Regions from separate parts of the Streptomyces sp. NPDC041191 genome, predicted to be linked through region 3. Evidence: predicted binding sites of a transcription regulator. Region 3 holds the regulator's gene; each other region holds the start of a gene.
The links. The regulator HrcA, encoded in region 3, represses chaperone genes, less so after heat shock. The targets are predictions, from matches to a motif close to TTNGCACTCNGNNNNNCNGAGTGCNAA.
Positions count from the first base shown of each region.

Region 1: groL (chaperonin GroEL) is a predicted target of HrcA. The motif match lies at 4,778-4,804, and genes of this name have one in related genera.
Region 2: groES (co-chaperone GroES) is a predicted target of HrcA. The motif match lies at 2,256-2,282, and genes of this name have one in related genera.

Region 1 is NZ_JBVIZC010000002.1:464,658-471,753, forward strand. Features, by position in the region: gene ACZ6AQ_RS05305 (MurR/RpiR family transcriptional regulator) at 1-283, shown strand, start outside; gene murQ (N-acetylmuramic acid 6-phosphate etherase) at 364-1,308, shown strand; gene ACZ6AQ_RS05315 (hypothetical protein) at 1,366-2,313, opposite strand; gene groL (chaperonin GroEL) at 2,982-4,610, opposite strand; gene ACZ6AQ_RS05325 (cold-shock protein) at 5,011-5,214, opposite strand; gene ACZ6AQ_RS05330 (MoaD/ThiS family protein) at 5,673-5,951, opposite strand; gene thrC (threonine synthase) at 5,983-7,096, opposite strand, start outside.
Region 2 is NZ_JBVIZC010000002.1:135,451-142,546, reverse strand. Features, by position in the region: gene ACZ6AQ_RS03695 (THUMP-like domain-containing protein) at 1-1,031, opposite strand, end outside; gene ACZ6AQ_RS03690 (polysaccharide deacetylase family protein) at 1,170-2,099, shown strand; gene groES (co-chaperone GroES) at 2,428-2,736, shown strand; gene groL (chaperonin GroEL) at 2,854-4,482, shown strand; gene ACZ6AQ_RS03675 (FG-GAP-like repeat-containing protein) at 4,677-5,861, shown strand; gene ACZ6AQ_RS03670 (hydroxyacid dehydrogenase) at 5,895-6,914, opposite strand; gene ACZ6AQ_RS03665 (carbohydrate ABC transporter permease) at 6,932-7,096, opposite strand, start outside.
Region 3 is NZ_JBVIZC010000005.1:78,367-85,462, reverse strand. Features, by position in the region: gene ACZ6AQ_RS11620 (AMP-dependent synthetase/ligase) at 1-1,045, shown strand, start outside; gene hemW (radical SAM family heme chaperone HemW) at 1,105-2,337, shown strand; gene ACZ6AQ_RS11610 (DUF3097 domain-containing protein) at 2,357-3,157, opposite strand; gene ACZ6AQ_RS11605 (MBL fold metallo-hydrolase) at 3,168-3,896, opposite strand; gene hrcA (heat-inducible transcriptional repressor HrcA) at 4,043-5,062, shown strand; gene dnaJ (molecular chaperone DnaJ) at 5,063-6,199, shown strand; gene ACZ6AQ_RS11590 (nitronate monooxygenase) at 6,384-7,096, shown strand, end outside.

The DNA of each region.
Region 1 (7,096 bases), on a different contig from region 3:
CATAGAACCGCTCCGGGTCGCCTTCGACCACGGCGCCACCACCGTCGCGATCACCGGCCGCCCGGACGGCCCCGTCACGCAGTACGCCGACCACGTCCTCACCACCTCCACCGCCCGCGAGAGCGAACTGCGCCCCGCGGCCATGTCCTCCCGCACCAGCCAACTCCTGGTCGTGGACTGCCTGTTCACCTGCGTCACCCAGCGGACGTACGAAACGGCCGCCCCGGCCCTGGCCGCCTCGTACGAGGCCCTGGCCCACCGCCACGCGCCCCGCGCCCGCTGAACCACGCCCCGCCCCCGCCGGGAGCCCGCCTCCGTGCAGCCCCGGCCCCGACGCCGCCCCCCGTACCGAAAGAGCCGCACGTGTCCCCTTCCGCCTCCACGTACGCCGAACTCCGCGCCCAGCTCGCCACCCTCACCACCGAGGCGTTCCGGCCCGAGCTCGCGGAGATCGACCAGCTCCCGACCCTGGACATCGCCCGCACCATGAACGGCGAGGACCAGAGCGTCCCCGCCGCCGTCGCCCGGGTGCTCCCCGCCCTCGCCGCCGCCATCGACGCCACCGCCGAGCGGATGGCCCGCGGCGGCCGGCTCGTCTACATGGGCGCCGGAACCGCCGGACGCCTCGGCGTCCTCGACGCCAGCGAGTGCCCGCCCACCTTCAACACCGACCCCGCGCGGGTCGTCGGCCTCATCGCGGGCGGCCCCTCCGCCATGGTCAAGGCCGTCGAGGGCGCCGAGGACTCGCGCGAACTCGCCGCCGCCGACCTGGACGCCCTCGGCCTCACCGCCGACGACACCGTGGTCGGCGTCTCCGCCTCCGGCCGCACCCCGTACGCCGTCGGCGCCGTCGCACACGCCCGCGCGAAGGGCGCGTTGACCATCGGCCTGTCCTGCAACGCCGGCAGCGCGCTCGCCGCCGCCGCCGAGCACGGCATCGAGGTCGTCACCGGCCCCGAGCTGCTCACCGGCTCCACCCGGCTCAAGGCGGGCACCGCCCAGAAGCTCGTCCTCAACATGATCTCGACCATCACGATGATCCGGCTCGGCAAGACCTACGGGAACCTGATGGTCGACGTCCGCGCCTCCAACGAGAAGCTCCGGGCCCGCTCGCGGCGGATCGTCGCCCTGGCCACCGGCGCGCCGGACGAGGAGATCGAGGCCGCCCTCGCCGCCGCCGACGGAGAGGTGAAGAACGCGATCCTGATCATCCTCGCCGGCGTCGACGCCCCCACGGCGGCCCGCCGGCTGAAGGACTCCCGGGGCCGCCTGCGCGCGGCACTGCACCCGGACGAGCCCCCCGCGTGACCGCGCCGCTCCGCCGCCACCGCGCCCCCCGCCGGCATCGGCGGAGCCCGGCCGGTCTCATGTCTGCGGGGGCGGTGGTGACGAGACGGAGCTCCGCCGGGTGTTGGGCGGCGTGCGGGACTCCCTGAGTACGAGGTTCTCGCCGTGCTCGCGGAACAGATCGGTGACGTACTCGTCGAGCACGGCGATCTGTTCCTGGCGGAAGTACACCTCGGAGAGCACGTTCCGCTGCTCGGTGTCGACCTGCTTCTGCGTGTCGGACCATGCCTTGTCACCGGGGGCCTTGGGCACGAGGTCGAACTCGTCCTGGCTCCGCACCAGGAAGTCGCCGACCGGCGTCAGATCGTGCTTGCCGGTCTCCGCGTCGGGTTTCGCCCGGTAGACGATGACGTTGAGTCCGTCCACCTCTCCGGCTTCGATCCGTTTCCTGAGGAGGGGCCACTCGATCTGGTTGAGCACGCTCGAATCCGTCGTGCCGTCCAGAACGCTGGCCGTGACCCAGCCCGTCAGGGACTTCACGTACGAACTCGACAGCTGCCTCCAGAGCTCGCCGAGGGTCGGGGACGAACTCCACGTCGGGAGGCCGAAGGTCAGGCCGTCGAAGATCCGGCCCTGGACCGAGGACTCCAGCACCACGCTGCGCCCCACGCTCGCGGCCTCGACGGAGAGGGCCGAGCCCGCCTTGGACCAGACGTGGCCGTGGTCCGCGGACTCGGTCGCACAGGTTTCCAGGGCCTCGTCGAACCCCTCTTTCTCCTGGTTCCTCTTGTACCAGTGGTACTGGACCCTGTTGCCGTACACACCTTTCCGGTGCAGTCCCTCCATGATGCCGTCGATGGCCCCGGCGTTCACGGAAGGCGGCTTGCCGGCCTCGGCCGCGAGGTCCTGCTCGACGCTCTCGAGGAACTTCTCGATGCCCTCGGTGAAGACGGGGTCGGCGGCAAGCCGGTGGATGCCCGAGATCCGTCGCTTCAGCTCGGCCTTCTCCATGGAGAATTTGATCATTCGCTCATCGGATTCCGGCATCGTCGGCCGTGGGGGGACATCCGCGTCCTCGGACTCCGTCGAGGTCTTCCGTACCGGGGTGTCCGGCATCCGCTGCACCGGGGTTCCGTGGCCGCAGCCCGTGTCGTGCCGGTGCCGTTCCTGTGCGTCGTCCTGCGCTCCGGGGTACCCGGACCGGCGGAGCATCTGGACGACGGCGGCGTTGCCCGCACCGCTCTGCAGGGCGAGGAGAACCGACTGCGGGGTTCCGGCACCGCCGGTCTGCCTGGTCGGGGATGCGGAGTTCCGCACGCGGCTGTCGTTCTCCGGGGCGGGGCGCCGGACTTTTCCTTCGCTGGACACGGGTCCTCATTCCGGGGGGCGGGGGCTTCCCTCTGGATACCGGAGGCGTGGGCGCGCGGACAGAGCCGGAAGGGCAGCGCCGGAGGCCGGTGGGCGGGACCGGAAGGGCAGCCGGTACGGGGCCCGGGGAACCGCTCGCCGACGCGCTCCTCCGGCCCGGACCCCGGCCCGGGAACGGCTCCCCGGCCCGGAAACGGCCCCGGCCCGGGAACAGCTCCGCGATCCGGGAAGGGACCTCCGGGAAACGCGCCGAGGGCGGCACCCCCCTCTCGGGGAGTGCCGCCCTCGGCTGTCGCGTCCAGCGACGAACCGCCGATCCCTCGGGATCAGAAGTCCATGTCACCGCCCGGCATGCCGCCGCCGGCCGGCGCGGCGGCCTTCTCCGGCTTGTCGGCGATGACGGCCTCGGTGGTGAGGAACAGCGCGGCGATCGACGCGGCGTTCTGCAGCGCGGAGCGCGTGACCTTCGCCGGGTCGATGATGCCCTCGGCGATGAGGTCGACGTACTCGTTGGTCGCGGCGTTCAGGCCGTGGCCGACGGGCAGGTTGCGGACCTTCTCCGCCACGACGCCGCCCTCGAGGCCGGCGTTGACGGCGATCTGCTTCAGCGGGGCCTCCAGGGCCAGCTTCACGATCGCGGCACCGGTGGCCTCGTCACCGGAGAGGTCGGCCTCCAGCTTCTCGAAGACGGTCGACGCCTGGAGCAGGGCCACGCCACCGCCGGCGACGATGCCCTCCTCGACGGCCGCCTTCGCGTTGCGGACGGCGTCCTCGATGCGGTGCTTGCGCTCCTTGAGCTCGACCTCGGTCGCGGCACCGGCCTTGATGACGGCGACGCCACCGGCGAGCTTCGCCAGGCGCTCCTGGAGCTTCTCGCGGTCGTAGTCCGAGTCGCTGTTCTCGATCTCGGCGCGGATCTGGTTCACGCGACCGGCGACCTGCTCGCTGTCACCGGCACCGTCGACGATGGTGGTCTCGTCCTTGGTGATGACGACCTTGCGGGCGCGGCCCAGCAGGTCGAGGCCCGCGTTCTCCAGCTTGAGGCCGACCTCCTCGGAGATGACCGTGCCGCCGGTGAGGATGGCGATGTCGTTCAGCATGGCCTTGCGGCGGTCGCCGAAGCCCGGGGCCTTGACCGCGACGGACTTGAAGGTGCCGCGGATCTTGTTGACCACCAGGGTCGACAGGGCCTCGCCCTCGACGTCCTCGGCGATGATCAGCAGCGGCTTGCCCGACTGCATGACCTTCTCCAGGAGCGGGAGCAGGTCCTTCACGGAGGAGATCTTGGAGTTGACGATCAGGAGGTAGGGGTCGTCGAGCGACGCCTCCATGCGCTCCATGTCGGTGGCGAAGTACGCCGAGATGTAGCCCTTGTCGAAGCGCATGCCCTCGGTGAGTTCCAGCTCCAGACCGAAGGTCTGGGACTCCTCGACGGTGATGACGCCTTCCTTGCCGACCTTGTCCATCGCCTCGGCGATGAGCTCGCCGATCTGGGTGTCGGCGGCGGAGATGGAGGCCGTGGAGGCGATCTGCTCCTTGGTCTCGACATCCTTCGCCTGCTCGAGCAGGGCGCCGGAGACGGCCTCGACGGCCTTCTCGATGCCGCGCTTGAGGGCCATCGGGTTGGCACCGGCGGCGACGTTGCGGAGGCCCTCGCGGACGAGCGCCTGGGCGAGGACGGTGGCGGTGGTCGTACCGTCGCCGGCGACGTCGTCCGTCTTCTTGGCGACTTCCTTGACCAGCTCGGCGCCGATCTTCTCGTACGGGTCCTCGAGCTCGATCTCCTTGGCGATGGAAACACCGTCGTTGGTGATCGTGGGGGCACCCCACTTCTTCTCGAGGACGACGTTGCGGCCCTTGGGGCCGAGGGTGACCTTGACGGCGTCAGCGAGCTGGTTCATGCCGCGCTCGAGACCGCGCCGGGCCTCCTCGTCGAACGCGATGATCTTGGCCATGTGAAGTGGTCCTCCCGGACATGGGGTGGATAACGCTCCAGGACCGCGCCGACGCCCGCGACGGACGGCCTCCGGTTGCTCCGCGCGGTTCCTTGCCCCACGCGGCCGACGGCCTCGCCTGCCCGATCCTCGTAGCACTCTCACCTTCCGAGTGCTAACGCCAATGATTAGCACTCGCCCTATGAGAGTGCAAGCGACTCTCGGGTTTCGGGCGGGGAGCCGGGGGTTCCGGAAGGCGGCGCGGAGGACCCGGCGGACGGGGGCCCGGGCGTACGGAGCCCCGAAGGAGCGGGCGCCCGGCCCGGAAGCCGCCCCGCCCCGCACACGCGAGAGGGGCCCGCGTCCCCTTGGGGATGCGGGCCCCTCGACGGCGTTGCGTCGGTGGCCGATCGCGCCGCGCTCAGACGGCGAGCTTGACCATGTCCGCCTGCGGACCCTTCTGGCCCTGCGAGATCTCGAACTCGACTCGCTGTCCTTCTTCGAGGCTGCGGTAGCCATCCATCTGGATCGCGCTGTAGTGGACGAAAACATCCGCACCACCGTCGACCGCGATGAAGCCGTAGCCCTTCTCCGCGTTGAACCACTTGACGGTGCCCTGAGCCATGCCTAACTCCCCTGTTACTGGCCCTTGCGCGGGGCCGCACTTCACGAACCCCGGGTCAGACCCTGCGCCGGAACGCGTCGACCGCGGCTGAATGTATCTGCCCAACTGCCCTCTGCAACAGGCCGTTCGAGCGAGAATTCTGGGCACGCCAGAAAGGAGGAAAGGGAGAATCCCTTGAATGTCCGGGCAAGTCGGGCCCGGCAAAGCGCGCAGAAGGTGCACAACGCGCGCACGGTTTGGCCACTTCTTGTCATGTCGGGGGGCGTTCTCATATGCGCCCGGCATGAGCGACGGAGGGGGCTTCCCCAACTCTACCGCGCTCAACCATACAGAATTGCCCCTTCCGCTTATGGATGCGGAAGGGGCAATTCGAGGATGGTTCACGGGCGATCCGAAAAGGACGGACCCGGAAGAACGGAGCGGAAGGGGCGGGCCGGCGGGGACGCCCGGCCCGCCGTTCAGCAGCCTCCGGCGACCGCCGGGATGATCGAGACGCCCGCGCCGTCCGGGGTGGCCGTCTCCAGGCCCTGCTCGAAGCGCACGTCGTCGTCGTTCACGTAGACGTTGACGAAGCGGCGCAGCCTGCCCTGGTCGTCCAGGACGCGGGCGGCGATGCCCGTGTGGTTCTTCTCCAGGTCAGCGATGACCTCGGCGAGGGTCGCGCCCTCGGCCGGGACCTCGGACCGTCCGCCGGTGTAGGTGCGGAGGATGGTGGGGATGCGGACGTTCACGGCCATGACTTCGTCACCTTTCGGGGGCTGGGGGGCTTCAGTGCGCCAGGCCGGCGTCGCGGAACGCGTCCAGGCTCGGGCGGATGGTGGCGGTCGCCTGCGAGGTGTCGGCCACCGCGTCCAGGGTCTTGAGGCCGTCGCCGGTGTTGAGGACGACGGTGGTCAGCTCCGGGTCGAGGAGGCCGTTCTCCACGAGCTTGCGGGTGACGCCGACGGTCACGCCGCCCGCCGTCTCCGCGAAGATGCCCTCGGTCCGCGCGAGCAGCTTGATCGCGTCCACGACCTGCTCGTCGTTCACGTCCTCCACGGCGCCGCCGGTGCGGCGGGCGATGTCGAGGACGTACGGGCCGTCGGCCGGGTTGCCGATCGCGAGCGACTTGGCGATCGTGTTCGGCTTCTGCGGGCGGACCACGTCGTGGCCGGCCTTGTAGGCGGCGGAGACCGGGGAGCAGCCCTCGGCCTGGGCGCCGAAGATCCTGTACGGCTTGTCCTCGACCAGGCCCAGCTTGACGAGCTCCTGGAGCCCCTTGTCGATCTTGGTGAGCTGGGAGCCGGACGCGATCGGGATGACGAGCTGGTCCGGGATCACCCAGCCGAGCTGCTCGCAGATCTCGTACGCGAGCGTCTTGGAGCCCTCGCCGTAGTACGGGCGCAGGTTGACGTTCACGAAGCCCCAGCCCTCGCCGAGCGGGTCGCCGATCAGCTCCGAGCAGAAGCGGTTCACGTCGTCGTAGTTGCCCTCGATGGCGACGAGGTCCCCGCCGTAGACGCCGGCCATGACGACCTTGCCCTGCTCCAGGTCGTGCGGGATGAACACGCAGGAGCGGAAGCCGGCGCGGGCGGCGGCGGCGCCGACGGCGCCGGCCAGGTTGCCGGTGGAGGAGCAGGAGAGGGTGGTGAAGCCGAAGGCGCGGGCGGCCTCGATGGCCTGGGCGACGACCCGGTCCTTGAAGGAGTGGGTCGGGTTGCCCGAGTCGTCCTTGACGAAGAGCTTCCCGGGGGCGACGCCGATCTCGCGGGCGAGGTTGTCGGCCTTGACGAGCGGGGTCCAGCCGGGGTTCAGGTTCGGCTTCTCGGCCACGTCGGCGGGGACGGGCAGGAGGGGGGCGTAGCGCCAGATGCTGGCGGGGCCGGCCTCGATCCGCTTCCGC
Region 2 (7,096 bases), on a different contig from region 3:
AGGGTGCCGACCTCGCGCTCCCGCAGCAGTGCCTTCAGCCGCTTCAGGTTGAAGGGGAGTTCGTCGGTGATCTCGTACGCGGCGGCGTACGGGGTGGGGACGAGCGCGTCCGCCGTGACGTACGCGATCGTTTCGTCGATCAGGCCGCCGTCCAGCTCCTCGGCCACCTCGGCGACGAGGTGCGCGCGGATGACGGCGCCGTCCGGCTCGTACAGGTAGCGGCCGACCGGCCGGACCGCCGGGTCGGGCAGCCCGCGCCCGGTGAGGCCCGCGCCGGAGGGCAGCAGGGTGGCCCGGCGCGCGCCCGGCTCCGTACCGAACCAGAGGACGGCTTCCTTCACGTCCCCGCCGTCCGAGATCCACTCGGCCTCGGCCTCCGCGGGAACGGCCTCGTGCGGGATGCCCGGCGCCACCTTCAGGGCGGCGTGCGGGGCCTTCCGGGCCGCCTCGACGGCCCAGGACAGCGGCGGGGAGTACGCCTCCGGGTCGAAGATCCTGCCCCGGCCGCCGCGCCGCGCCGGGTCCACGAAGACGGCGTCGTACGGGCGCGTGTCGATCTCCGTCACGTCCGCGCACCGGACCTCGATCAGTCCGGACAGGCCGAGGGCCTCGGCGTTGGCGCGGACCGCCTCGGCGGTCAGCGGATCGCGGTCGACGGCGAGGACGGAGATCCCGGCGCGGGCGAGGGCGATCGCGTCGCCGCCGATCCCGGAGCACAGGTCCGCCACGCTGCCGACGCCCAGCGCCTTCATCCGGGCCGCCCGGTACGCCCCGACCGAGGCCCGGGTCGACTGCTCGACGCCGTTCGGCGTGAAGTACATCCGGAACGCGTCCTCCGCGCCGAACTTCGCCACCGCCCGCTGCCGCAGCCGTGCCTGGCCGAGCGCGGCCGTGACCAGCTCGACCGGGTGGTCACGGCGCAGCCGGGAGGCCACCGCCAGTTCCCGGGCGGGGTCGTGGTCGCGCAGGGCGGTGAGGAGCGCCTGCCCCTCGGGGGTGAACAGGGCGGCGAAGGAGGCGAGGTCGGTCACCGCCCCATTGTGGTCCCTGGAGGGCTGTGGGCCGGCCGGGGGACGGCGGGCGCGGTACGGCGGTGTCGCGGCCCGGCGGGGGTTCCCGCGCTGACAGGATGCGGCGCCATGCAGCTCGTACGACAAAAGGAAGAAAAGATGGCACAAGGGGTGCACCGCTCCCGCCGGACGCTCGGGGCGGCGCTCGTCGTCGCCGCCCTCGCCGCGACCGCCACGGCCTGCTCCGGAGCCGCCGCGCCGGACCGCGCCGCGCCGCCCGTCCCCGCCGCCGGCCAGCAGGCCCCGCAGCGGGAGGCCGGACCCCGGGCCGCCCCCCGGTCGCGGGCCGAGGAGCTCCGCGCCCAGCGGGCCGCCCGGGTGCTCGCCGCCCGGAAGTGGGGCCTCGCGAAGCCCCCGCTCGAAGCGCCCGCCCCGCCGGCCGTCAAGCCGGCGATCAGCACCCGCAAGGGCTTCGAGACGAAGAGCGACGGCATGCCGCCCGTCTTCACCACCGTGCCGACCGAGGAGAAGGTCGTCTTCCTGACGATCGACGACGGCGCGGAGAAGGACCCCGAGCTGCTGCGGATGATGGACGAGCTCCGGCTGCCGTACAGCGCCTTCCTCAGCGACTACGTCATCAACGACGACTACGCGTACTTCTCCCGGATGCAGAAGTCCCAGAAGGGCGGGATCGCCCTCCACAACCACACCCTCCACCACCGCTACCTGCCCGGACTCTCGTACGAGGAGCAGAAGCGCGAGATCTGCGGCATGCAGGACGTCATCGGGAAGAAGTACGGCAAGCGGCCCGAACTCTTCCGCCCGCCGTACGGCAACTACAACGACGACACGCTGCGCGCGGCCCGGTCCTGCGGCATCCGGGCGGTCCCGCTGTGGGCCGCCGAGGCGTTCCCCGACCGCATGGAGTGGCGCGAGTGGGACCGGGACCTGCACCCCGGCGACATCGTGCTCACCCACTTCCGGGGCAAGGAGGACTGGGACGGCAGCATGGCCGACATGGTCCGCCGCGTGATGGACGTGATCACGGCCAAGGGGTACGCGGTGGCGAAGCTGGAGGACTACGTCTGAGACCGGCGGGGGCGGGGGACGGTCCGTACGGGGAGCGCGGGAGAACTCCGCCCGACCGCGCCCCGACCGCGCCCCGGTCACGTCCCCGACCGCGCCCCGGTCGCGTCCCCGACCGCGTTCCCGACCACCCTCCCGATCACGCCACGGAGCGATCAATTGGCACTCCGCTTGACCGAGTGCTAATCGCGGTCATAGTGTCAGCTCTGGCACTCCCCACCGGAGAGTGCCAACACAGCGACGGGCAGGTCCGGCACCCGCGACGACGGATCCACCTGGTTCGCCACCTCAGACAGTCAACCCCGTGATCTCCGAAGGGGGAGGTCGGATCGTGACGACCACCAGCTCCAAGGTTGCCATCAAGCCGCTCGAGGACCGCATCGTGGTCCAGCCGCTCGACGCCGAGCAGACCACCGCCTCTGGCCTGGTCATCCCGGACACCGCCAAGGAGAAGCCCCAGGAGGGCGTCGTCCTGGCCGTCGGCCCGGGCCGCTTCGAGAACGGCGAGCGCCTGCCGCTCGACGTCAAGACCGGCGATGTCGTGCTCTACAGCAAGTACGGCGGCACCGAGGTGAAGTACAACGGCGAGGAGTACCTCGTCCTCTCGGCCCGCGACGTGCTCGCGATCATCGAGAAGTAGTTCACCGAAGTACCGAAGTACCTGAAGCAGATGCTTTGAGCTGCGCCCCGAGGCCCCTTCCAGGCGCCCCGGGGCGCGGTTCGTTCCACCCGATTCCGAGAGGGCTGAACCGCTCCCATGGCGAAGATCCTGAAGTTCGACGAGGACGCCCGTCGCGCCCTTGAGCGCGGCGTCAACAAGCTTGCCGACACGGTGAAGGTGACGATCGGCCCCAAGGGCCGCAACGTCGTCATCGACAAGAAGTTCGGCGCCCCCACCATCACCAACGACGGTGTCACGATCGCCCGCGAGGTCGAGATCGAGGACCCGTACGAGAACCTCGGCGCCCAGCTCGTGAAGGAGGTGGCGACCAAGACCAACGACATCGCGGGTGACGGCACCACCACCGCCACCGTGCTCGCCCAGGCGCTCGTCCGCGAGGGCCTGCGCAACGTGGCCGCCGGCGCCTCCCCGGCCGCCCTGAAGAAGGGCATCGACGCCGCCGTCAAGGCCGTGTCCGAGGAGCTGCTCGCCACCGCGCGCCCGATCGACGACAAGTCCGACATCGCCGCCGTCGCCGCGCTCTCCGCGCAGGACCAGCAGGTCGGCGAGCTCATCGCCGAGGCGATGGACAAGGTCGGCAAGGACGGCGTCATCACCGTCGAGGAGTCCAACACCTTCGGCCTGGAGCTGGACTTCACCGAGGGCATGGCCTTCGACAAGGGCTACCTGTCCCCGTACATGGTGACCGACCAGGAGCGCATGGAGGCCGTCCTCGACGACCCCTACATCCTGATCCACCAGGGCAAGATCTCCTCGATCCAGGACCTGCTCCCGCTCCTGGAGAAGGTCATCCAGGCCGGCGCCAGCAAGCCGCTCCTGATCATCGCCGAGGACGTCGAGGGCGAGGCCCTGTCGACCCTGGTCGTGAACAAGATCCGCGGCACCTTCAACGCGGTGGCCGTCAAGGCCCCCGGCTTCGGCGACCGCCGCAAGGCGATGCTCGGCGACATGGCGACGCTGACCGGCGCCACCGTCATCGCCGAGGAGGTCGGCCTCAAGCTCGACCAGGCCGGCCTGGACGTGCTCGGCACCGCCCGCCGCGTCACGGTCACCAAGGACGACACCACCATCGTCGACGGTGGCGGCAACTCCGAGGACGTGCAGGGCCGCGTCAACCAGATCAAGGCCGAGATCGAGTCCACCGACTCCGACTGGGACCGCGAGAAGCTCCAGGAGCGCCTCGCGAAGCTGGCCGGCGGCGTGTGCGTGATCAAGGTCGGCGCCGCCACCGAGGTGGAGCTGAAGGAGAAGAAGCACCGTCTGGAGGACGCCATCTCCGCGACCCGCGCCGCGGTCGAGGAGGGCATCGTCTCCGGTGGTGGCTCCGCGCTCGTCCACGCCGTCAAGGTCCTGGAGGGCAACCTCGGCAAGACCGGCGACGAGGCCACGGGTGTCGCGGTCGTCCGCCGCGCCGCCGTCGAGCCGCTGCGCTGGATCGCCGAGAACGCCGGCCTGGAGGGCTACGTCATCACCTCCAAGGTGGCGGAGCTGGACAAGGGGCAGGGCTTCAACGCCGCGACCGGCGAGTACGGCGACCTGGTCAAGGCCGGCGTCATCGACCCGGTGAAGGTGACGCGCTCCGCCCTGGAGAACGCCGCCTCGATCGCCTCCCTCCTCCTCACCACCGAGACCCTCGTGGTGGAGAAGAAGGAAGAGGAGCCGGCGGACCACGGCCACGGCCACGGTCACGGCCACTCCCACTGAGGCGGCTGACTGACAGTTGAGGCCCGGTGCTCCCGTCGCGGGGGCACCGGGCCTCGGCGTTCGCCTCCCGGGGCGGCAGGGACCTTTCCCTCCCGGGCCGGGCCCCGGTGGCCGGTACGAACGCGGGTACGAGTACCTTCCTCCTCGCGGCGCGGTGCGATCTTCCGTACGCGCGCCGCGACAGGAGGGAATTGATGCGTAGACCCCTGTTCCGGCGCCTGGCCTCCACGGCCGCCGCGCTGGGACTCACGTCGCTCGGCCTGCTCGGCGCGGGTGCCGCGCCCGCGCAGGCCGCGGTGAGCGACTGCCCGTCGGGCTATTTCTGTGCCTGGAAGGACTCCAGCGGCACGGGCTCGATGCTCACGTTCAACACGGACAAGCCGACGCTGGGCACCTGGGACGGCAGGATCCGGATGGTCATGAACCGGACGTCGCTGGTCGCCTGCGTGTACGAGCAGCAGAACTACGGTCGGGCGAACGGCTACAGCCGCTACCGGAACGAGGGTTACCCCACCAGCCTCAGCGAGAACGTCACCGTCCGCTCGGTGAAGCTCGTCCGCACCCTCCGGGAGTGCGAGACGACTCCCTACCCCGACTGGTACGCGGAGACGACCCCCAAGGCCGCCGGCTTCGGAGACCTGAACGGCGACCGCAGGGCCGACGTCCTCTCCCGCGACCCGGCGGGCCGCCTGTGGTTCCTGCCCGGCGACGGAACCGGCCGTCTGGCCGGCTCCGGCGGCTGGAACGGCTTCAACGCCCTCGTCCGGCACGGTGACTTCAGCCGCGACGGCCGCGAGGACGTGATCGCCCGCGAGGCCGCCACCGGCAGGCTCTGGCTCTACCCGGGCACCGGGACCGGCGGCCTGGGCGCGCGCAAGCTGATCGGCAACGGCGGCTGGAACGCCATGAGCCGGATCGCCGCGTACGGAGACCTGTCCGGCGACGGCCGCGCGGATCTGCTCGCGGTCGAGAAGTCCACCGGCAGGCTCTGGCTCTACCCGGGCACCGCGTCCGGCGGCCTGGGCGCGCGCAAGCTGATCGGCAACGGCGGCTGGAACGCCATGAACGCCCTGGTGGGCGTCGGTGACATGAACGGTGACGGCCGGGCCGACCTGTACGCCCGCGAGGCCGCCACCGGCAAGCTCTGGCTCTACCCGGGCCGGACCGGCTCCCTCGCCCCGCGCGTCCTGGTCGGCAGCGGCGGCTGGAACGCCATGGAGTCCCTCGTCGCCGTCGGTGACTGGTCGGGCGACGGCCGGGCCGACCTCCTCGCCCTGAACGAGTACGACAGGTTCTACCGGTACGAGGGAAGCGGCACGGGCGGCCTGCGCGCGGGCCAGTGGACCGACATCTGGTGGGCCCTGAACGGCTTCCTCTGAGCCGTCGCGGGCCTCGGACCTCCAGCCTCCGGCCTACGCCGAGCGCTGGAGGTCCGACGCCCGCACCTCCTCCGCGAACGCCTCCCCCCGCACGTACCGCTCCACCTCCCCCACCGCCTGGTCCGCCATCCGGTGCAGCTCGTTGCCGAGCGAGCCGGCCACGTGCGGGGTGAGGAGGACGTTCGGAAGGGTGTAGAGGGGGGAGTCCGGCGGCGGCAGGTCCGGGTCCGTGACGTCGAGGACCGCGTGGAGGCGGCCCTCGACGAGGTGGCGGAGGAGGGCCGGCTCGTCCACCAGGGAGCCCCGGGACGTGTTGATCAGGGTCGCCCCGTCCGGCATCGCCGCGAGCTGCGCCGCGCCGATCATGCGGTACGTGGACGGGAGCTGCGGCGCGTGCACCGAGACGACCGTGCTGCGGGCGCACAGCTCGTCCAGGCCCACGAGTTCCGTGCCCGGGGGCGGGACCTCGGCGTACGGGTCGTACAGCAGGACCTCGAAGTCGAAGGGGCGCAGGAGGTCGATCACCCGGCGGCCGATGCGGGAGGCCCCGACGACGCCGACCGTGCGGCGGTAGTTGCCCCAGGCCGAGGACTCGGCGAGCCAGTCGTGGCCGGCGCGGAGTTCGGCGTACCGCCGGGCCGAGCGCAGGACGCCCTTCCCGGCGAAGAGGATCGCGGCGAGCGTGTACTCCGCGACCGGCAGCGCGTTGGCGGCGGCGGCCGACGTGACCCGCAGGCCCCGCTCCCAGCAGGCGTCGGTGATGTGGTGCTTGACCGATCCGGCCGCGTGGACGACGGCCCGCAGGCGGGGTGCCCGGTCCAGGACCTCGGGGGTGAGTGGGGTCGCCCCCCAGCAGGTGAGCAGGAGTTCGGCCTCCGCGAGGGCGGCGGCGGTCCGCTCGTCCGGGGCGGTGAGGTCGTGGGCGACGAGGTGCGGATCGGTGCGGGTCAGGGCCGCGAGGCGGGTCCGGTGGGCCTCGGTGAGGAGGCGTTCGTCGACGCCCCGGCCCATCGCGAGGAGGAGGGAGGGGCGGTGGTCGGTGGCGGGGCGCATGGCGGGAGCTGCCTTCCTCACTTGACGCTGCCGGCGGTCAGGCCGGCCTTCCAGTGGCGCTGGAGGGAGACGAAGGCGATGACGAGGGGCAGGACGGCGAGCAGGGAACCGGTGACGACGAGGGGGTAGTAGTCGGGTTCGGCGTGGGCGTTGCTGTTCCACGCGTACAGGCCGAGGCTCAG
Region 3 (7,096 bases):
GGTGGTCCGGCCGACCTACATGGCGGCCGTGCCCCGCATCTTCGAGAAGGTCTACAACGGGGTCGCCGCCAAGGCCCGCGCCGCCGGCGGCGCCAAGTACAAGATCTTCCAGTGGGCGGCCGGGGTCGCCCGCGAGTACGCCAGGGCCACCCAGGACAACTTCCGCCGCACCGGCACCGCCTCCGCGCCCTTCGGCCTCACCGCCCGGCACAAGGTCGCCGACGCCCTCGTCTACGGCAAGATCCGCGAGGCGTTCGGCGGCAACCTGCGCGCGTGCGTCTCCGGCTCCGCCGCCCTCGCCCCCGAGATCGGCTACTTCTTCTCCGGCGCCGGCATCCACATCCTGGAGGGGTACGGCCTCACGGAGTCCTCCGCCGCCTCCTTCGTCAACCCGGGCGAGGCGTACCGCACCGGCACCGTCGGCAAGCCGCTGCCCGGCACCGAGGTCCGGATCGCGGACGACGGCGAGATCCTGCTGCGCGGTCCCGGCATCATGGAGGGCTACCACGGCCTGCCGGAGAAGACGGCCGAGGTCCTGGAGTCCGACGGCTGGTTCCACACCGGCGACATCGGGGAGCTGTCCGCCGACGGCTACCTGCGGATCACCGACCGCAAGAAGGACCTGATCAAGACGTCCGGCGGCAAGTACATCGCGCCGGCCGAGGTCGAGGGCCAGTTCAAGGCGGTCTGCCCCTTCGTCTCGAACATCCTGGTCCACGGCGCCGACCGGAACTTCTGCACCGCCCTGATCGCCCTCGACGAGCCCGCCATCCTCGGCTGGGCCGCCGAGCACGACCTCGCGGGCAGGTCGTACGCCGAGGTGGTCGCCGCCCCGCAGACCCAGAAGCTCGTCCAGGGCTACGTGGACCGTCTCAACGAGGGCCTCCAGCGCTGGCAGACGATCAAGAAGTTCCGCCTGCTGCCGCGCGACCTCGACATCGAGCACGGCGAGCTGACCCCGTCCCTGAAGCTGAAGCGGCCGGTCGTGGAGCGGGAGTACAAGCACCTCATCGAGGAGATGTACGCGGGCTCGCGGGAGGCCTGACCGGCGTCCCCGGCGGCGGGCCGGCGGTTCACCCCGGGCGGTACGGGACAATGGGACCCATGCCTTCCGTACTGCCCGATGGTGAGACCGTTCCCGAGGACGGGGCGCTTCCCCCGTACGCCCTGGAAGGGGCCGGGGAGCGCCCGCTCGGGTTCTACCTGCACGTGCCGTACTGCGCGACGCGCTGCGGCTACTGCGACTTCAACACCTACACGGCGAGCGAGCTGCGCGGCACGGGGGGCGTGCTCGCCTCCCGGGACAACTACGCCGGACAGGTCGTCGAGGAGGTCCGGCTCGCCCGGAAGGTCCTCGGGGACGACCCCCGGCCGGTGCGGACCGTCTTCGTCGGCGGCGGCACGCCCACGCTGCTCGCCGCCGGCGACCTCGTCCGCATGCTGGGGGCGATCCGGGACGAGTTCGGGCTCGCGGACGACGCCGAGGTCACGACCGAGGCCAACCCGGAGTCGGTCGACCCCGCCTACCTGGCGGAGCTGCGCGAGGGCGGCTTCAACCGGGTCTCCTTCGGCATGCAGAGCTCCCGGCAGCACGTCCTGAAGGTCCTCGACCGCACCCACACGCCCGGACGCCCCGAGGCGTGCGTCGCGGAGGCGCGGGCCGCCGGGTTCGACCACGTCAACCTCGACCTGATCTACGGCACGCCCGGCGAGACCGACGACGACTGGCGGGCCTCGCTCGACGCGGCGATCGGCGCCGGCCCCGACCACGTCAGCGCCTACGCCCTGATCGTCGAGGAGGGCACGCAGCTGGCCCGCCGCATCCGGCGCGGCGAGGTCCCGATGACCGACGACGACGTGCACGCCGACCGGTACCTGATGGCCGAGGAGGTGCTGTCCGGAGCCGGTTTCGAGTGGTACGAGGTGTCCAACTGGGCCACCTCGGAGGCCGGGCGCTGCCTCCACAACGAGCTGTACTGGCGCGGCGCGGACTGGTGGGGCGCGGGCCCCGGCGCCCACAGCCACGTGGGCGGGGTCCGCTGGTGGAACGTGAAGCACCCGGGCACGTACGCGGCGGCCCTCGCCGCCGGGAGGTCGCCCGGTGCCGGACGCGAGCTGCTCTCCGGGGAGGACCGGCGGGTGGAGCGGATCCTGCTGGAGCTGCGCCTCCGGGACGGAGTCGAGCTGGCCCTGCTCAGGCCCGCGGGGCTCGCCGCCTCCCGCAAGGCCCTGGAGGACGGCCTCCTCGACCCCGGCCCGTACGCGGCCGGGCGGGCGGTCCTGACCCTGCGCGGGCGGCTGCTCGCGGACGCGGTGGTGCGGGACCTGGTGGACTGAAGCGGGCTCCGGGGGCGCCCTACGGCGCCGTCACGAAGTCGATCAGCTCCTCCACCCGGCCCAGCAGCGCCGGCTCCAGGTCCTTGTACGACGTGACCCGCGACAGGATGTGCCGCCAGGCCGCGCCCGTGTTCTCCGGCCAGCCCAGGGCGCGGCAGACGCCCGTCTTCCAGTCCTGGCCGCGCGGGACCGCCGGCCAGGCGGGGATGCCCACCGAGGACGGCTTCACCGCCTCCCAGACGTCGATGTACGGGTGGCCGACGACCAGCACGTCCGGCGAGGTCACGCGCGCCGCGATCCGGGACTCCTTCGAGCCCGGGACCAGGTGGTCCACCAGGACGCCGAGGCGCGCGTCGGGCGCCGGTCCGAACTCCGCGACGATCGCCGGCAGGTCGTCCACGCCCTCCAGGTACTCCACGACCACGCCCTCGATCCGCAGGTCGTCGCCCCAGACCCGTTCCACCAGCTCGGCGTCGTGCCGGCCCTCCACGTAGATCCGTCCCGCCCGCGCCACGCGCGCGCGTGCGCCCGGCACCGCCACCGAGCCGGAGGCCGTGCGGGTGGGGCGCGCCGGCCCGGCGGAGGGACGGACCAGGGTCACGGCCTTCCCCTCCAGGAGGAAGCCGCGCGGTTCCAGCGGGAAGACCCGGTGCTTGCCGAAACGGTCCTCCAGGGTGACCGTGCCCGCCTCGCAGCGGATCACCGCCCCGCAGAAGCCCGTCGTCACCTCCTCCACGACGAGGTCCCGGTCGGCCGGGACCTCCGGGACGGGCGCCGAGCGCTTCCAGGGGGGCGTCAGGTCCGGGTTGTAGCTGCGCATTCGCAGGACGTTATGACACCTCGAAGCGGCGTGCCAGTTCCTCCCGCTGGCGTCGTACGAACGAGGCGTCCACCACCGCTCCGTGCCCCGGTACGTACACCGCGTCCTCGCCCCCGAGCGCGAGGAGCCGGTCCAGGGCGTCCGGCCAGCGGGACGGGATCGCGTCCGGGCCCGCCTGCGGCTCGCCCGACTCCTCCACCAGGTCCCCGCAGAAGACCACCTCGGGCGGGCCGGGCACCAGGAGCACCAGGTCGTGGCCCGTGTGCCCGGGGCCGACGTTCGCCAGGAGCACCTGCCGGCCGCCCAGGTCGAGGGTTCGCTCGCCGGAGACCACGTGCTTCGGCGCCACCAGCACGTCCACCGCCTCCGCCGCGGCCTCCGGGTCCAGGCCGTGCCGCACCGCGTCCGCGCGCAGCGCCTCCCGGTCCCGCTCCCTGCCCAGCAGTTCGTCCGTCCCGACCGCGCCGAGGACCTCCGCGCCCGAGAAGGCCGCCGCGCCGAGCACGTGGTCGAAGTGCGGATGGCCCAGTGCGATGTGCGTCACCCTCCGGCCGCCCGTGAGTTCCGCCACCTGCGCCCGCAGCCCGGCGCCCTCGGTGAGTGACGACCCCGTGTCGTACAGCAGGACCGCCCGTTCGCCCAGGACGAGGCCCACCGTGGCGTCCCACCGGGGCAGCCGCCGCCGTCCCACGCCGTCCGCGAGCCGTTCCCATCCGCACGCTTCCCAGTCCACATCCATGCGGCGACGCTAACCGGTGGGACGCCGCCTCCTTGCCAGGAGCGTCGTGTGCCGCCGTACACTGGCCGGGGCCCGTTGGCACTCGGGCAGGGCGAGTGCCAAAAGCGGAGCAACCGGAACGACGACGACAGCTGGAGGTGCGCACGATGCTCAGCGAACGCAGACTCGAAGTGCTGCGCGCCATCGTCCAGGACTATGTCGGGACGGAGGAGCCCGTGGGCTCCAAGGCGCTCACGGAGCGCCACAAACTCGGCGTGTCGCCCGCCACCGTGCGCAACGACATGGCCGTACTGGAGGACGAGGGCTACATCGCCCAGCCCCACACCAGCGCCGGCCGCATCCCGACCGACAAGGGCTACCGGCTGTTCGTGGACCGGCTCGCGGGCGTCAAGCCGCTGTCGACGCCCGAGCGGCGCGCCATCCACAACTTCCTCGACGGCGCGGTCGACCTGGACGACGTCGTCGGCCGCACGGTCCGGCTGCTCGCGCAGCTCACCCGTCAGGTCGCCGTCGTCCAGTACCCTTCGCTGACCCGTTCGACCGTCCGGCACGTGGAACTGCTCTCGCTGGCCCCCGCCCGCCTGATGCTCGTCCTCATCACGGACACCGGCCGGGTCGAGCAGCGGCTCGTGGACTGCCCGGCGCCCTTCGGCGAGACCTCCCTCGCCGACCTGCGGGCCCGGCTCAACAGCCGGGTCGTCGGCCGTCGCTTCGCCGACGTGCCGCAGCTGGTGCAGGACCTCCCCGAGTCCTTCGAGGAGGCCGAGGACCGCGCCACGGTCTCGACCGTGCTCGCGACCCTCCTCGAAAGCCTCGTCGAGGAGCACGAGGAGCGGCTGATGATCGGCGGCACCGCCAATCTCACCCGCTTCGGACACGACTTCCCCCTGATGATCAGGCCCGTCCTGGAGGCACTGGAGGAGCAGGTCGTGCTCCTCAAGCTGCTGGGCGAGGCCAAGGAATCGGGCATGACCGTACGCATCGGGCACGAGAACGCCCACGAGGGACTGAGCTCCACGTCCGTCGTCTCGGTCGGCTACGGTTCGGGCGGCGAGACAGTCGCCAAACTCGGCGTGGTCGGACCGACCCGCATGGACTACCCCGGAACGATGGGAGCGGTACGCGCAGTGGCACGTTACGTCGGACAGATCCTGGCGGAGTCGTAAGTGGCCACGGACTACTACGCCGTACTCGGCGTGCGCCGCGACGCGTCCCAGGACGAGATCAAGAAGGCGTTCCGGAGGCTCGCGCGCGAGCTGCACCCGGACGTCAATCCCGATCCGAAGACGCAGGAACGCTTCAAGGAGATCAACGCCGCCTACGAGGTCCTCTCGGACCCGCAGAAGAAGCAGGTCTACGACCTCGGCGGCGACCCGCTCTCGTCCTCCGGCGGAGGCGGCGCGGGCGGCTTCGGGGCCGGCGGCTTCGGCAACTTCTCCGACATCATGGACGCCTTCTTCGGCACGGCCTCGCAGCGCGGCCCGCGCTCGCGCACCCGCCGCGGCCAGGACGCCATGATCCGCCTGGAGATCGACCTCAACGAGGCGGCCTTCGGCACCACCAAGGACATCCAGGTCGACACGGCCGTCGTCTGCACGACCTGCTCGGGCGAGGGCGCCGCCCCCGGCACCTCCGCGCAGACCTGCGACATGTGCCGCGGCCGGGGCGAGGTCTCCCAGGTCACCCGTTCCTTCCTGGGCCAGGTCATGACCTCCCGCCCCTGCCCGCAGTGCCAGGGCTTCGGCACCGTCGTCCCCACCCCGTGCCCCGAGTGCGCGGGTGACGGACGGGTCCGCTCCCGCCGCACGCTCACGGTCAAGATCCCGGCCGGCGTCGACAACGGCACCCGCATCCAGCTCGCGGGCGAGGGCGAGGTCGGCCCCGGCGGCGGCCCCGCCGGCGACCTGTACGTCGAGATCCACGAGACCCCGCACGACACGTTCCAGCGGCGCGGCGACGACCTGCACTGCACGGTCACGATCCCGATGACGGCGGGCGCGCTCGGCACCAAGGTGCCGCTGCAGACCCTCGACGGCGTCGAGGAGATCGACATCCGGCCCGGCACCCAGTCCGGCCAGTCGATCCCGCTGCACGGGCGCGGCGTCACCCACCTGCGGGGCAACGGGCGCGGCGACCTCATCGTGCACGTCGAGGTCCAGACCCCGAACAAGCTCGACGCCGAGCAGGAGCGCCTGCTGCGCGAACTGGCCGAGCTGCGCGGCGAGGAACGGCCCACCGGCCAGTTCCACCCGGGCCAGCAGGGGCTGTTCTCGCGTCTGAAGGACGCGTTCAACGGGCGCTGACCGGCGCCCGTACGGGAGGGGGGGCGGCATCCCGGTGCCGCCCCCCTCGCGTGTCTCCCGCGCGGGTCCGCGCGGTCGTGGGCGCCGGGCGGGCCGCCGCGCTTCCCCGCGCCCGTCCGCTGTCCTTCCCCGCCCTCGTCCGGCGGCGCGACGTGCCCGTCCGGCGGCATGAAACGATGCCCATATGTCCACCACCGCACTGAACGGCCTCTCCCGGCTCCCGATCGTGCAGGCTCCCATGGCGGGTGGCGCCTCCTGTCCCGAGCTCGCCGGAGCCGTCTGCGAGGCCGGGGCGCTCGGCTTCCTGGCCGGCGGCTACAAGAGCGCCGGGGGCATGTACCAGGAGGTCAAACAGGTGCGCCGGCTCACCGCGCGCCCCTTCGGCGTCAACCTCTTCGTGCCCCCGGGCGGCCCGGCCGCCGACCCCGCCGCCGTCGAGGTCTACCGCCACCAGCTCGCGGGCGAGGCCGCCTGGTACGAGACCCCGCCCGGCGGGACCGACGACTCCCGCGACGACGCCTACGACGCCAAGCTGGCCATCCTCCTGGAGGACCCGGTCCCGGTCGTCTCCTTCACCTTCGGCTGCCCCGCGCCCGAAGTCCTCGCCTCCTTCGCCCGCGCGGGCACGTACACGATCGTCACCGTCACCTCCGCCGAGGAGGCCCTGGCCGCCGAGCACGCCGGGGCCGACGCCGTCTGCGTCCAGGGCGTCGAGGCCGGCGGGCACCAGGGCACGCACCGCGACGACCCGGACGAGGACGGCGCGCCCGGCACCGGACTGCTCGCCCTCGTCACCCAGGTCCGCGAGAGCGTGGGACTGCCGGTCGTCGCCGCCGGCGGGATCATGCGCGGCGCCCAGATCGCCGCCGTCCTCGCCGCCGGGGCCGACGCCGCGCA